Regions from separate parts of the Brevibacillus sp. NPDC003359 genome, predicted to be linked through region 2. Evidence: riboswitches for the same ligand, from Rfam matches in the RefSeq annotation. Region 2 holds a riboswitch; each other region holds the start of a gene.
What was found. A riboswitch is a leader RNA that binds a small molecule or an ion and turns the genes downstream of it on or off. The one in region 2 is predicted to bind S-adenosylmethionine.
Positions count from the first base shown of each region.

Region 1: it holds a riboswitch for S-adenosylmethionine, as region 2 does, so the genes downstream of both, ACFYU8_RS16945 (BMP family lipoprotein) here and ACFYU8_RS08180 (aminotransferase class I/II-fold pyridoxal phosphate-dependent enzyme) in region 2, are expected to answer to the same signal.
Region 3: it holds a riboswitch for S-adenosylmethionine, as region 2 does, so the genes downstream of both, ACFYU8_RS03505 (ABC transporter permease) here and ACFYU8_RS08180 (aminotransferase class I/II-fold pyridoxal phosphate-dependent enzyme) in region 2, are expected to answer to the same signal.

Region 1 is NZ_JBIAOR010000005.1:265,904-269,178, reverse strand. It holds gene ACFYU8_RS16950 (methyl-accepting chemotaxis protein) at 1-909, shown strand, start outside; SAM riboswitch class I at 1,191-1,313, shown strand; gene ACFYU8_RS16945 (BMP family lipoprotein) at 1,514-2,542, shown strand; gene ACFYU8_RS16940 (ABC transporter ATP-binding protein) at 2,649-3,275, shown strand, end outside.
Region 2 is NZ_JBIAOR010000001.1:1,755,927-1,759,201, forward strand. It holds gene ACFYU8_RS08175 (trans-sulfuration enzyme family protein) at 1-282, opposite strand, end outside; gene ACFYU8_RS08180 (aminotransferase class I/II-fold pyridoxal phosphate-dependent enzyme) at 279-1,442, opposite strand; SAM riboswitch class I at 1,537-1,656, opposite strand; gene ACFYU8_RS08185 (pyridoxamine 5'-phosphate oxidase family protein) at 1,731-2,189, opposite strand; gene ACFYU8_RS08190 (DUF5665 domain-containing protein) at 2,327-2,668, shown strand; gene ACFYU8_RS08195 (hypothetical protein) at 2,678-3,275, opposite strand, start outside.
Region 3 is NZ_JBIAOR010000001.1:773,776-777,050, reverse strand. It holds gene ACFYU8_RS03510 (ABC transporter permease) at 1-604, opposite strand, end outside; gene ACFYU8_RS03505 (ABC transporter permease) at 609-1,541, opposite strand; SAM riboswitch class I at 1,650-1,754, opposite strand; gene ACFYU8_RS03500 (sulfite exporter TauE/SafE family protein) at 1,879-2,670, opposite strand; gene ACFYU8_RS03495 (rhodanese-like domain-containing protein) at 2,702-3,275, opposite strand, start outside.

The DNA.
Region 1 (3,275 bases), on a different contig from region 2:
ATCCAGCAAATGACGGAGCAGTTGGATCGTACAAGCGATCATGTGCATGAGCATGCGGAAGGTACGAAGCGCAATACAGATGAAATGATGGTAGCCTTCAAGGAAGTCGCCACAGGTATGGAATCGCAGGCGAATTCTACGGTGAAGATCGAAGAAGAGGTTCAATCCATCGATCAGGAAATCGAAGAGGTCACAACACAGACCAACGCAATGAAAACAGAATCGCAACAAAACAACCGTCGTCTGGCAGATAGCGTTCAGATGATGAACGAGCTGTCCTCGCAGATGGAGCAAATTGTGCAAGCAGTCAATGTAGCAGCTTCTACGATTCATCAGCTCAATCGGCAGGCGAATCGCGTAGAGGAAATTGTCGGCGCTATTAATCAGATCGCGACACAAACGAATCTCTTGGCACTGAATGCGGCGATTGAATCGGCGCGTGCAGGCGAGCATGGTAGAGGATTTGCTGTTGTAGCGGATGAGGTACGCAAGCTGGCAGAACAAAGCGCGACAGCTACGCAGGAAATTACCGACATTCTCAAGTCTCTGCACCAGGAAAGCGAAAATGCGGTTCAGCATATGAGCAATGGCGAGAATTCTGTTGCAAAAGGCCGAGAGTTGGCAGTGAAAACAGTGGCGTCAATCGAAGCGGTACGCGCTGGGATGATGGCGTTCTTGGAAGCGGCTGATCAAGTAAGCTCCAGCATGGACCGGGTAAAAGTGCGCTCCGGAGAGGTTGCCATCGAGATGTCGACTATTACAGCTGTAACCGAGGAATCAGTTGCCAACTTAGAAGAGCTGTTTGCGACAGCCGAAAACCAGCATCAAAAAGTGCGTGAGATTACGGAAGAGCTGGGCGAGCTGAATACGTTGTCTCATCGTCTCCAGCAAACCTTCCATGTAAATTAATTAAAGGTTGTTTAAAAAGTCGTATTTTGATCACGAAGTAGTTCTGAAAGCTGATTCGGCATCGAAATTGACGTTCACCTTCGAAGTCCGGTGCTCATGTAGGTCTCCTACACTCCGCTCCTCCTTCTTCAGGTTCTCGCCAATTTCTCGGTGCTGAAAAGACGACTTTTTAAACTTCAACTTCGGTTCACTTATAGAAGTATTTGGAATTGAGAAAAAAGAATTGATTTTTTGAACCATTCTGCTAGAATGAATTCCATTGTAACTATATATATTCACCTACCTTATCAAGAGCGGCGGAGGGACTGGCCCGATGATGCCCGGCAACCACTGGACATGTGTATACATGAACAGAAAGGTGCCAATTCCTGCAAAACCTGTACCATGGTTTTGACAGATGAGGAAGAGAACGGCTTCGTACGCAAACTCTTCCTCCGGGAAGAGTTTTTTTGTTGTATTTGTAAAGGGAAGGGAGGAATAAACGAACGATAAATTAATTTTATAAGAGAATATTCGTAAATAGTATTGAAAAAATGGGTAAAAAGCCGTACATTACCTAATAGGATAAAGAAAAACGCAAAGTTCGGATGGGGAGAGATACATCATGAAGAAGTTATTGCTGGCATTAACGACATTCGCAGTATTGGCAACAGGGTGCTCGACTGGCACAAATGCACCTGCAGATCAGCCAGGAGGACAAGCAACAGGACAAGAGGGCGCGGGTAAAAAGCGAATTGCCTTGATTTTGCCCGAGAAAATCGGTGTGAATCCATTCTTCCAACAAATGGATGAAGGTGCGAAGAAAGCCGCGCAAGAGCTGGGCGCAGAAGTAAAAACGATTGAATCTACGGACCATGGAGCGATTGAAGAGAATCTGCGCGTGGCTGTTGCAGAAAATTATGATTTGATCATCACTTCTTCCTTTACAGCAGAGGATGCATTGAAGAAAGTAGCTACCGAAAATCCTGACCGCAATTTTGCGATTATTGATACCGTCGTCGATTTGCCAAACGTTCGCAGTGTTACCTTCCGCGAACAGGAAGCGGCTTACCTGGTGGGAGCAGCAGCAGGTCTGGCAACGAAAACGAACAAAGTCGGTATGGTTGTCGCTCTTGATATTCCGCAGTTGAAAAAATGGACAGTTGGCTTCGAAGAGGGCTTGAAAGCGACGAATCCAAATGCAGAGCTGATGGTCAACTATGTAGGAAGCTTCACTGACCCGGCAAAAGCGAAGGAATTGGCTTTGCTCCAGGCTTCCAAAGGCGCTGACTTCATTAACGGTGCAGCAGCAGTAGGCGACCTCGGCGTTTTCGAAGCGGCGAAGGAAAAAGGCTTCTTCACAGCAGGTCAGGACGTTGACCGTACGACGATTGATCCAGAGCATATTGTTCTGTCCCAATTGAAAGGGACCGACGCGGCAGCTTATGAAACGGTGAAGAACTTTGTAGAAGGAACGTTCAAACCAGGTGTGGTTGCGTATGGCTTGAAGGAAAAAGGCGTAGGCGTAACCTATGTAACGCATGAAAGCAAAACGCCTCTGAACGCTTTTATTGGTCAAGAAGTGGTGGATAAAGTGAAAGCGATCAGCGATGAGATTGTAGCGGGCACCCGCCAAGTACCAGACAAGTTCTAAATACGCACGTAAAAAAGCTTGTGCACAGTGATGGATGTGACCGACTACGGCTGTGTAGTCGGTCTTCCATTTTCATAAAAGGACGTACAGAAATGAGGGAGTGGGAATGACCGATCGCTTGGAAATGAGGGCCATGACCAAGAAGTACGGAGATTTTACCGCCAACGACAAGGTGTCGTTCTCACTGGCAGCAGGAGAAGTCCACGCGATTGTCGGGGAAAATGGAGCGGGCAAAACGACACTGATGCGGATGCTGTACGGGATGGAGCAGCCGACGTCGGGAGAGATCGTGTTAAATGGCAAGCCAGTCGTTTTTCGCGGACCAGAGGACGCGATTCGAAATGGAATCGGGATGGTTCACCAGCACTTTATGCTCTTCGGAGAATTCAGTGTGACTGAAAATATCGTGATCGGCTACGAGCCGAAGCAAGCGGGTTTTTTCAAAAGAAATGACGCGAATGACAAGGTGCGGGCGCTTAGTGAGCAGTATCGCATTCCGATTCATCCGCAGGCCAAGGTAGCGAGTTGCTCGATTGGGGAACAGCAACGGGTCGAAATTCTTAAGGTCCTGTATCAGGGAGCGGATATTATCGTGCTGGACGAGCCGACCGCTGTCCTTACCCCGTTGGAGGTACGCGACTTGCTGCAAACGATTCGAAACCTGGCGGAGAGTGGCAAGAGCGTCATTTTGATTACGCATAAGTTACAGGAGGTCATGGAGGTAGCAGATCGT
Region 2 (3,275 bases):
CGCCACTACCACATGGTCTCCGGCTGAAAACAGCATGAACACGCTGGAAATAGCAGCCATGCCAGATGAGAATGCAAAACCCCGTGCACCTCCCTCCAGCGACGCAATGGCTTCCTCTAGAGCCTGCCTCGTCGGATTGCCTGATCTGGCATAATCGAAAGAACCTGGCTGATCGATATCAGCCTGATGAAACGTAGAAGCCTGATAAATGGGAACCGACGACGCACCTGTGAACGGGTCAATGCAAGTCGAACCGTGGAGGATCTTGGTTGCAAAATTCATCGTACACTCCCCCCTACGACCAAACTAGCATTCAATGCCTGAAACAAATCGGCTACGACATCATCTGGATGCTCGATGCCAACCGACAGTCGCAACAATCGATCACAAACACCGACATGCACTCTGACTTCTTGCGGGATATCGGCGTGAGTCTGCGTCGCCGGATACGTACACAATGACTCGACACCACCCAGACTTTCCGCAAAGGACACGATTTGCAGATTTTGCAGGAACAATCCCACCTGCTCTACATCGCGTACACGGAACGATACCATCCCACTATGCCCAGTCGCTTGATTCACCTGTATCTCATGCCCCGGATGCTCTGGCAGACCTGGATAAAATACCTCCGCCACTGCCGGATGCTCACGCAGCCCTTCCGCTACAATCAAGGCATTGGATTGATGACGCTCCATGCGCAATGCCAATGTTTTCATCCCGCGAACGAGAAGCCAGCAATCTTGTGGTCCAAGTACAGCACCGATTGAATTGTGCAAAAACCGGATTTTTTCCGACAACTCTTCCCCTTTTGTTACGATGAGTCCAGCCAGCACATCGTTATGTCCTGCCAAATACTTGGTTGCACTATGTAAGACGATATCTGCACCAAGCTCTAGTGGGCGTTGACAATACGGGGTTAAGAATGTGTTATCTACAATCGTAAGGAGCCCGTGTTGTTTCGCCAATTTCGTTACTGCTCGAATATCGGTAATCTGCATGAGCGGATTGGTTGGTGTCTCGACGAAGATGGCCTTTGTATCTGGGCGAATCGCATTTTTGAGTGCACCAATGTCACGCAAATCCACATACGAAAACGTAAGACCATAGCGAGAGAGCACTTGCTCGAACAAGCGATAGGTTCCTCCGTACAGATCGAGTGAAACGATTAGATGATCCCCTTGGGAAAACAAGCCCATGACGGTATGAACAGCAGCCATTCCTGAAGCGCAAGCGAAACCTGCATCTCCTGATTCCGCTTCAGTGATGGTCTCCTCCAGGATAGTGCGAGTAGGATTGGCTGTACGTGTATAATCATATCCAGTGCTCTGGCCCAAGGCAGGATGGCGATAAGCCGTTGCATAGTAAACAGGAAAGCTCACCGCCCCTGTTTTTTCGTCTCTGCCTACTCCCGCCTGAATCAACTTCGTTTCTAATTTCATATCTGTTTCTCTCCCTCCAATAGTGTTCGAGGGCATCAAAAAAGCCCCCTTTCCTCTGAAAGAAGGCTTTGTTTACGTCACCGTAAGCAAATCCTTCTCATCTTTCAGAGTTTGATAACTCTGCAGGAATTAGCACCATTATCTCCCTGTTAAAATACAGGTGATTGGTTGCCGGGCATCATCGGGCCAGTCCCTCCGCCGCTCTGGATAAGAAGATTGCTATTCAATTTGATTGACCCTAATACTAAAGGATCGGCAGGATTCTTGTCAACAATTTATTTCCACCCGTTAGTTTGCATCTTTTAAGGCAGTCATAACTTGATTGTCCAACTTCGCTGCCGCGTTTTTATCATATGTCTTTTCATATTGAGGTTCTACGGAAATACGGGAACCGTAAAACATAATATCACGAACGGCCTCAATTTTGATTTCCGCCATGGCTAGCTTGAGTGGAACACCCTCCAGTCGGTCTGTTTTGACGGTAGCACGACCATTAATGGCAAAAGAGGAGCCAGCACCGATCAAATGCAGGACAACTTGTGGTTCCTTTGCAATATTAGCCAAAATACGTGAGCGGTTATCCACGGCAAAACGAATCGTATCGGCGGTGACAGCATACGTCCAGGACAAGGAGCTGAGCGATGGTGCCCCTGACTCATGGTCTACTGTGCCCAAGGTAACAAAACGCTCCTTTTGCAAGAGCTTGTATAAATCTTCGGAAAGAGATTGGGAAACAGTTTCAGCCATTTCAAAGCCTCCTAACAAACGTTTTGTACGTTCATTGTACTCTTCGCATAGCCGATAGGCAAACCTTTCCTCTTCACCTTGATTCTGGTTGTCTTTTTCCCTAGACTGGTAGTAACGATACCGAATTGTGGAAGGGGATGGACAGCTTGTCACCTACAGATCGCCTCATGCAACAAATAGATCAAGTTCTTGAAGAGCTTCAGGAAGTTCGAAAGGTAAATGAGCGGATGCATAAAATTGCGATGTTCCTGGAGGATATCCGATTAGCAGATGTGATTCAAAATTACACAGCCCCGCGCAAGCTGCTCTGGATCAATTTCCTCGCAGGTCTTGCCCGGGGTCTGGGGTTGACGATTGGTACTGCTATCGTTTTAGCTTTCCTCGGCTCCCTCTTGACGCAATTTCTTTCGATCCCCATTCTGGGGGATTACATCAGACAATTGGTGGAGTACGTCGAGACTTACAAGCAGCGGCCTTAACGATAGAGACTAGTCTCTGTCTCCTTGATCGTTGTCATCGTCGTCATGATCATCATCGTGGTTGCCATGTTTTTTCCAATATCCATACGCGTTGCCGTTGGGATGCTTATCTTTATCTTTATCTTTATCTTTATCTTTATCTTTATCTTTATCTTTATCTTTATCTTTATCTTTCTGCTTCCCTTTTTCTTTTTCTTTTTTCTTTTTGTCATCATCATCGTCATCTGTTTTCTTCACAGGCTCGACAATAACTTTTGTGCTTAATGCGACGTCAGCTTTCTTGACCAGCTTATCGTTTTCATACAAGGCAAATTGAATCGATTTGGCGCTAAAGGAGTGATTCTTGTAAGACAATGTCAAAGAAAACTCACCTTTGTCATTCGGTTCAATTTCTTTTTTCTTCCCGTCAGGAGCGATTACAAACAATTTAGTATCGTCCTTTTTATTCCAGCCGCTTACTGTCCCCTTCACCTGAATGGACTTGGCTGCAGGATTGTTTACAGCAGTCGCCTTGATGGCATATGCGGTAGCTTGATCCTTGTCAGGAGCGTTCACGATTTCTACCTGAACGGACTCGGAATCAACCTTCTTGCCATTCTCGTAAACC
Region 3 (3,275 bases), 980 kb from region 2:
TGATCTGCATGATTTGTCCTCTGACCAGGCGGGCCATGCCGACCCAGCCGGTCAGCGAAAGGGCAATAATAATCGTTGTGAGTCCAGGCTCAAGAACCACCATCAGCAGAATGACCACCAGCAGATACGGAATGCTGTAGAGTATTTCAGCCAAACGCATCAGGATGTTGTCCACACGGTCGCCTAGCTTGTTCCTTCCTGCCATGTAACCGGATATTCCGCCGATGCAAACACCGATCACTAGGTCGATGGCTGCTGCCGCCACACCAATAAACAAAGAGATGCGGCCTCCCATCCAGGTACGTGCCCACATGTCCCGGCCCAGGTCATCCGTTCCAAACCAATGCTCGCCCGACAGCGGCAGATTTCCCTTTGTCAACGACTGTTCATGCGGGCTGTGGGGAACAAGCATCGGCCCGATGAGCGACAGGGTCACCACTGCCATGAGCAGGAAGAACCCGAGCATCGCCAGCTTATTGCGGCTTATCCGCTGCAATACCTCCTGCCAATACCCAAGACTGGGACGTTCCCGATTTTCCTCGGAAAGTCGGTTTCGGTCGACCGGTCGAAACAGGGAATCCAGTTGTGTTGCTTGATTGGCCATCATGCTATTTCCCTCCACTCGTCAATCTGATGCGTGGGTCAATCACCCGATACAGCAGGTCGATGATGTACAAAGTAAAAATGAGTACAAAGCTGTAAAACACTGTCATTCCCAAAATCACGGGATAATCGCGGTTAAAAATGCTTTCCACGAAGTATTTGCCGAGCCCGGGAATGGCGAAAATCTTTTCCACTACAAAGGTCCCAGTCAGCAGGTTGGCAAACAGCGGGCCGACAAAGGTAAGCACCGGCAACATGGCATTGCGCATCCCGTGTCTGACGACGATGGAAAAGGTGCCAAGCCCTTTCGCCTCCGCCGTGCTTATGTATTCCTGCTGCCAAACCTCAAGCATGCTGGCTCGTACGAAGCGGGCGATAATGGCAAGCGGACCGATGGCGAGCGCAAGCGTTGGAAGAATCGAGTGCTCCCAGCTCCCCCACGCAGCGACGGGCAATAACTCCCATTTGACCGCCATGTACTTGATCAGCAGTGGTGCCAGAATAAAACTGGGGACGGAGATCCCGATGATGGCTGCAAACATAGACAAGAAATCCAATGTCCGGTTGTGATAGAGTGCCGCTACGATTCCCAGTGTGATTCCACCTGCCAGCGCCACAATAAACGACTGGAGTCCCAGAACAGCCGAAGCGGGAAAACCCTCCGCAATGAGCGTATTCACGTCCCTCGTCTTGGACTGGATAGATGGCCCTAGGTCAAATTGCAACAATCCTTTCAGATAGAGCAGGTACTGTACCGTGATTGGCTGATCCAAGTTGTACTCCGCCCGCATGTTCTTCACGACTTCTTCCGGAAGCATTTTCGCGTCAGACGCGAACGGGTCACCCGGAATCAGGTGCATGGTCACAAACGTCACCGTGACAATAATCCACAGCGTAACGATCATGAGAAAGCCACGCTTGACCGCATAATGAATCATGTTATTTCCTCCTTGCATAATACAAAGTAAAAAGATATGAATACTACGGATTATAAATATAAAAAGCCCCTCTCCGAAAAGAAGAGGGGCGATTTCGCAGTTCCCACCTTCTTATCTCGCAGAATACATCTGCAGGAATTGGCACCGTAAGGTCAATTAGACCAAGGTTGCCGGGTTTCATCGGGCCAGTCCCTCCACCACTCTTGATAAGAATGTTCTATGAAATTTAATTGCATCGTAAAATTCTTTTTTATCTTATCATTTTACTCGGATATGTCAACGCCGTTCCATGACAATTGATTTTTCTTTATCTTTGATTGATGGAAAAATTAAATCTTCACATCCGTATGAATAGGAAGATGTCGGCCCAAATCTTAATTGTAGTGCCCAGGATCAACAAAGCAAGAATGGTTTGGAGAATCCGGGTGTTCAACCGTTTGCTGACCTTCGTACCGATGGGCGCTGCCATGATGCTAGCGATAACCATGATCACGGATGGCCACAGCAATATGTCCCCCGCCATCCATTTCCCTACAGTCGAACCGATGGAAGAAAGAAAGGTGATGGCAAGAGAAGAAGCAATCGTTACTCTTGTCGGAATCTTGAGGATCACCAGCATGATGGGAACCAAAATAAAAGCCCCAGCTGCCCCGACAATTCCGGAAGAGACTCCGACAATCAAAGCGGATAAAACGGCTGTTGGTTTATGAAAGGTAACCTCGGACTGTTCTTGTTCGTCAATCCGCTTTTTTGGCAGGAACATTATGGTTACAGCAATGGTGGCCAGAATGGCGTAAACGATATTAATGGCTTCTGCCGAAAGATATTTTCCACCATATCCTCCAAGCAAGCTCCCGACAATAATGGCACTTCCCATGTACAGAACGAGCTGGTAATGAATGAGCTTATCTTTGCGCAGAGCCCAAACAGCAGCAAGAGTGGCAAAAAATACTTGGACTGCACTTATTCCGGATACTTCGTGAGCTGTGTAAGCAACGAATCCAAGGGCGGGCGGAATGTACAGGAGCATCGGATACTTGATGATGGAGCCCCCGATTCCGACGAGACCGGAGATAAACGATCCCGTGAAACCGATAACAAACAGTGTGATCATAAGGTCGATAGTCATACGCTCACCCTTTGCAATGCCTCACTTCGTTTTATTCTCGTTCTGCGAGTGCCAAGCCGTCCTTTTGCCATTTCAAGATTCCGCCGCTCAAATTCATTACATCCTTGAATCCATTTGCCTTCAGAATGCTTGCTCCAATGGCAGATCGGGCACCGGAACGGCACTGTACGAGAAGCGGCTTATCATGAGGAATCTCATCCAGCCGCATTGCGAGCATACCGAGCATGATGTGCTGTGCATCCCGAATATGCCCTTCGTTCCACTCAGCGAGATTACGTACATCTACTACGTGAACCTCTCCCTTTTCCACCCTCTCTGCAATCTCCAACGGTGTAACCTCTTCGATTGTCTCGAGCGAAGACGCTTCCCTTTCCATTAGCTTGCCGCTGTCGATAAAGCCCGTGACATGATCAATCCCAACGGAATGTAAGGTCAGCAAAATCTCGTTCAGCTCATCTGGGGTAGCCATGACATGAACCGGTCGATTGTAATCGACAGTCCATCCCGCCCAGTTGGCAAATGACTTGTTAAAAGGAATGTGGAATGTTCCATCCAAATGTCCCTTCGCAAATTGCTGGAACGGACGCGTATCGAGAATCTGTCCG